DNA from 2 places in the Arthrobacter sp. SlRoot2-15 genome. Region 2 is predicted to be linked to the other one. Evidence: riboswitches for the same ligand, from Rfam matches in the RefSeq annotation. Region 2 holds a riboswitch; the other holds the start of a gene.

Region 1 (2,781 bases), 960 kb from region 2:
GTCCAGGGTGCAGGGGGCGGCGCCGGCGGTGCCCGGCGTGTTGGGCGCCCAGTGCGGATAGCTGCGGGTGTCGTTGGCCGGGACCCAGCGGCCGGCGTCCACAACGTAGTCCCAGCCCAGGCCGTTGCGCCGCAGCGCTTCGAGTCCGGCCAGCAGCCGCTGCGCGTCGTCGAGCCGGGAGCCGAGGCCGAAGCTGGCGCGGAGGGAGCCGGCGGGCAGGCCGAGGCGCTTGAGCAGCGGGTGCGCGCAGAACCGGCCGTCGCGCAGGCCGATGCCGTGCTCGGCGGACAGGTACGCGGCGACCAGGCCGGCGTCGTAGCCCGCAACCGAGAAGTTCACAACGCCGATCGTGCCCGGGTTCCCCGCGTGGCCGGTGTCCTCGAAAATGTGGTGGACGCTCACGCCGTCGATTCGCTCCAGTCCCTCGACGAGGAAGGACCGGATGGCGTCCTCGTGGGCATGCCACTGCTGCTCGTCGAGGGCGGCAATGACTTCGGTGGCGCGGGCCAGCGCGGCGGCGCCCAGGACGTTGGGGGAGCCGCCCTCGTGGCGGGCCGGTCCGGTGGTCCAGCTGACGGCGTCGAGCCGGGCGTCCCGCACGGCGCCGCCCCCGGCGAGGTGGGGTGTGCCGGCGTCGAGCCAGTCCGGGCGGCCGACCAGTACGCCGGCACCGAACGGGGCGTAGAGCTTGTGCCCGGAGAAGGCGAGGTAGTCGACGTCGTCCGCGGTGATGTCGATGCGGCGGTGCGGGGCCAGTTGGGCGGCGTCGACGGCGATCCGGGCCCCGTATTCGTGCGCCAGCGCGGCGAGTTCACGGATCGGCAGGATTTCTCCGGTGACGTTGGAGGCGCCGGTGACGGCGAGCAGGCTCACGCCGCCGTGGGCAAGTTCCTCCCGCAGCCGCGCCAGCGTGCCGGCCAGGGTGCCGGCGGCGACGACGCTGCGGTGCGGGACGTTCTGCCAGGGCAGCAGGTTGGCGTGGTGCTCGATGTCGAGGTACAGCACCTCGCCGGTGTGCCGGCCCCCGGCGACGGGCAGGCAGCCGGCCAGCAGGTTCAGCGAGTCGGTCGTGTTCCGGGTGAAGATCACCGAGTCGTCCGGACGGCCGCCGACGAAGCCGCGGACGATGTTCCGGGCGTTCTCGTAAACCGAGGTGCTGAGCTGGGAGGCGTAGCCGGCGCCGCGGTGGACGCTGGCGTAGTACGGCAGGATCTCGTTCAGGTAGGCGGAAACCACAGACAGTGCCGGGGCGGAGGCGCCGTAGTCCAGGTTGGCGTAGCGGACATGGCCGCCCTGGATCAGCGGGGCCTGGATTTCGGCGCCGGAGACCGCGGACAGCGGGCGGCTGGCGGCGTCGAACCGGGCATCGGGGTGCGCCGGTGCGCCGGCGGAGGGGTGGCTGGGGATGGTGGCAGTCGTCATGGGACCTCGCTCGGAAAGGACCCCGCTCACAGGGGATCCGCGCTTGCCGGGTCCGCTCCGGACCGGCCAGGTCGTCACCCGGGGCACCCCGCCGCGAATGGAGGGTTGCCGGCCAGCAAACCGGGGTTTCGCGCTGGCACTCGTGACCTGCTTCGAGCCTAGGACATGGCACTCCGCACGGAAAAGGAAGGCCCGAATATGAAGCCCAGTGTTACGGCCGGCCTGGAGCGGGACCGCCTAGAGCAGGTCGTCGAGGTCCGGGTTGAGGCGCTTGAGGACTTCCGAGTGCAGGATCGAGTTGGTGGCCAGGGCGTTGCCGCCGAAGGGGCCGTCCTCACCCTCGAGGGAGGTGAAGCGGCCGCCGGCTTCGGTGACAATCGGGACCAGTGCGGCCATGTCGTAGAGGTTGAGTTCCGGCTCGCAGGCGATGTCGACGGCGCCCTCGGCCACGAGGCAGTAGGACCAGAAGTCGCCGTAGGCGCGGGTGCGCCAGACTTCCTCGGTGAGCCCGAGGAACTCGTCCAGGTTGCCGCGCTGCTTCCAGCCGCCCAGGGAAGAGTACGACAGCGAAGCGTCCGAGAGCTGGGAAACGTTGGAGACCTTCAGCCGGGTGGCCGCGGCCAGCGACCGGCCCATGTAGGCCCCGGCGCCCTTGGCCGCCCACCAGCGCTTGCCCAGGGCGGGGGCACTGACGACGCCGACCACGGGTTCGCCCTCGTCGACGAGGGCGATCAGGGTGGCCCAGACGGGGACGCCGCGGACGAAGTTCTTGGTGCCATCGATCGGGTCGATGATCCAGCGGCGCGAGCCGTGGCCGGAGCTGCCGAATTCCTCGCCGAGGACAGCGTCGCGCGGGCGCGAGCGGGACAGCTGCCCGCGGATGGATTCCTCGGCGGCCTTGTCGGCGTCGGTGACGGGGGTCAGGTCCGGCTTCGTCTCGATCCGAAGGTCGAGCGCCTTGAAGCGGCTCATGGTCTGGGAATCTACGGAATCTGCCAGTACATGGGCAAGGCGCAGGTCATCGTTGTAGCTCGAAGCGGGTTGGCTCATGGTTCCAAGCTACCGTCAAAACCCGCCGCAGACCGGGAGGCGACCGCTAGGAGACGCTGCCGAGTTCCTTGGTTTCCTGCGCCTCAAGCCGGGGGTCCGTGCCGAGCAGCCGGCGCAGCGACGCGAGCCGGGCCGGGCCGGACGGGCCTGCGTGGCCGCCCTGCACCCAGGCGTCCACCCCGCAGTTCACGGCGGCGGCGTCGTGTTTGCAGCCGCGGTCGCAGTCCTCGGTGCCGGGGGCCAGGTCCGGGAAGGACCGCAGGATCCGGTCCGGGTCCACGTGGGCCAGGCCGAAGGACCGGATCCCGG
Region 2 (2,781 bases):
GCGGATCTCCATGCTGAAGTTTGTGCATTTTTTGCTTTTGGCCACGGCCGCCTCGAGGTTCACCCCCAGCTGTTTCTGATCCGCGACGGCGACCAGCGTGACGACGGTGAGGGCCTGGACCGTGGTGGATTTGGCGACACCGCCGGCATAGGTGCTGCCGGCCGGAATCTGGGCGTTGCTGTCCGCCACGACGGCGCACTCTGCCGGGGATATCACGGCCTCCGACATCGTCTGCTTCGAGATCTCGATGCCCTTCTCCAACTGCTCCGCGGGCACCACCGTAAGCGCATTCCCTTCGCCGTCGGCAAGCCCCGCGATAATCGCCGTCAGTTCGGCCCCCGTGAATGCCTTCGGCGTCGGCGTCGGGGTTGGCGCCGCGCTACGTGACTGGCCGGCGGCCTGCGAGGCGGCGGCTGAGCCCGGCTCGACGGTGTTCGCCGGAGACGTGGCCGGCGTCGTCGTTTGGCCGCAGCCGGCCAGCGCGAGGGCCGCTGAAATCAGGAGGGATGCTGGTGCGCTGCGGCGCAGGTTCATGGGCAGGTTCATGGAGTTCCCCGGTTCCGTTGAAGTAGCTGGCATCTCGCCGAAAGGGCCAGGGGAACAGTCCGGGCGGCGGCCAGGGCCGGACTGCGCAATGAGCCCCCACCACACCGCCCGCAGACGCGATACGGGTGAGCCTACGGCATCGGCGGGCCAGCGCATAGTGACTTAACATGACAGCGGCGGCTCTGCCCGCCGCCGTCGCAGGTGTTAGGTTTTTCGGGAGTAATGAGACCCGGCGCCAAGCCCTGACTGGCCGGTCGGCAACCCTCCCTTTCGCGGCGGGGTGCCTCAGGTGAATACTCGGCATATCGAAATTCGAGCTGCAAGCGTGAAAGAAGGAGATCCGTCATGCCTGACGCGTCCGCCCCCGCTGTGCCTGATACAGCAACCGGGACAGCCCCCGCACCGTCCCCGGCCGGCCCCCGCGCCGAGGAGAAGCTGGCTTACCGCCTGTTCACCGGCCCCGACGACCGCGCCTTCTGCGAGCGCGTCTCCGCCGCGCTGGCCGAAGGCTACGTCCTGCACGGCAGCCCCTCGGCCACCTTCAACGGCAGCACCGTGATCGTGGCCCAAGCCGTGGTGCTCCCGGCCGCGATCGCCAGCGCCGACGCCGCCGTCGCCAACGCGGTGGACGAACTCGACGCCGTCGAGTTCGAGGGCGAAGGCCACGCGTGAGCTACGCCGGAGACCTGACCCCGGAGGAGGCCTGGGCGCGGATTGAGGCCGGCGCCGTCCTGGTGGACGTCCGCACCGAGGGCGAGTGGGCACATATTGGCATCCCTGAGACCGCGGGCGGACGCCGGGAGCCGCTGTTCATCCAGTGGACGCTGGCCGGCGGCTCCCCTAACCCGGGGTTCCTGGAGCAGTTGCGGGCGCAGCTGCCGGACGACGGCGGCGCCGACCTCATCTTCCTCTGCCGCTCCGGTGCGCGCTCCGTGGCGGCTGCCACCGCCGCCACGGCCGCCGGCTTCACCGCCTACAACGTCCTGGAAGGCTTCGAGGGCGAACCGGATACCTCCGGCGCCCGCACCGTGAATGGCTGGAAGAACCGCGGCCTCCCGACCAACCGGGACGAGCGCTAAGTGGGCTTCAATCCCGACGCCCAGGGCTGGAGCCCGGACACCCAGGCAGTCCGCGGCGGGCTTGACCGCACCGGTTTCCAGGAGACCACCGAGCCGATTTTCCTGAACTCCGGCTTCGTCTACGAATCCGCCGCCGCGGCGGAGCGTGCCTTCACCGGCGAGGACGAGCGCTTTGTCTATTCGCGCTACGGCAACCCCTCGGTGGCCACGTTCCAAGAGCGGCTCCGGCTGCTCGAGGGCACCGAGGCATGCTTCGCCACCGCCTCGGGCATGTCCGCGGTGTTCACCGCGCTCGGGGCGCTGCTGGCAGCCGGCGACCGGGTGGTCGCGGCCCGCTCGCTGTTCGGCTCCTGCTTTGTGATCCTCAACGAGATCCTTCCGCGCTGGGGCGTAGAGACGGTCTTCGTGGACGGCCCGGACCTGGACCAGTGGCGCACGGCGCTGTCGGAACCGACGACGGCGGTCTTCTTCGAGTCCCCGTCCAACCCGATGCAGGAAATCGTGGACATCGCCGCCGTGAGCGAACTGGCGCACGCCGCCGGCGCGACGGTCGTCGTCGACAATGTTTTTGCCACCCCCCTGCTCCAGCGCTGCGGGGAACTCGGCGGAGACGTGATCGTCTACTCCGGCACCAAGCACATCGACGGCCAGGGCCGGGTGCTCGGCGGCGCGATCCTGGGCACCAAAGAGTTCATCGACGGCCCGGTCAAGCAGCTTATGCGCCACACCGGCCCGGCGCTCTCGGCGTTCAACGCCTGGGTACTCACCAAGGGCCTGGAGACCATGGGCCTGCGGGTGAACCACTCTTCCGCCTCCGCGCTGCGGCTGGCCGGCTGGCTCGAGGAACAGCCCGCGGTCAGCTGGGTCAAGTACCCGTTGCTGCCCTCCCACCCGCAGTACGACCTCGCGGCACGGCAGATGAAGGCCGGCGGCACCGTACTGACCTTCGAGTTGTCCCCGTCCCCGGGTCGTTCGGCAAAAGAGGCCGCCTTCGCGCTGCTGGACGCGCTGCGGATCATCGACATCTCGAACAACCTGGGCGACTCAAAGTCGCTGATCACCCATCCGGCCACCACGACGCACCGCGCCATGGGCCCGGAGGGCCGCGCGGCGATCGGGCTGAGCGACGGCGTGGTGCGGTTGTCGGTGGGCCTGG

The links. A riboswitch is a leader RNA that binds a small molecule or an ion and turns the genes downstream of it on or off. The one in region 2 is predicted to bind S-adenosylmethionine.
Region 1: it holds a riboswitch for S-adenosylmethionine, as region 2 does, so the genes downstream of both, AC6I9V_RS14195 (aminotransferase class V-fold PLP-dependent enzyme) here and AC6I9V_RS09615 (DUF1737 domain-containing protein) in region 2, are expected to answer to the same signal.

Annotation. Positions count from the first base shown of each region.
Region 1 is NZ_AP046058.1:3,070,967-3,073,747, forward strand. It holds gene AC6I9V_RS14195 (aminotransferase class V-fold PLP-dependent enzyme) at 1-1,422, opposite strand, end outside; SAM riboswitch class IV at 1,457-1,570, opposite strand; gene hisN (histidinol-phosphatase) at 1,660-2,472, opposite strand; gene rsgA (ribosome small subunit-dependent GTPase A) at 2,519-2,781, opposite strand, start outside.
Region 2 is NZ_AP046058.1:2,107,234-2,110,014, reverse strand. It holds gene AC6I9V_RS09620 (hypothetical protein) at 1-546, opposite strand, end outside; SAM riboswitch class IV at 765-878, shown strand; gene AC6I9V_RS09615 (DUF1737 domain-containing protein) at 892-1,218, shown strand; gene AC6I9V_RS09610 (rhodanese-like domain-containing protein) at 1,215-1,625, shown strand; gene AC6I9V_RS09605 (O-succinylhomoserine sulfhydrylase) at 1,626-2,781, shown strand, end outside.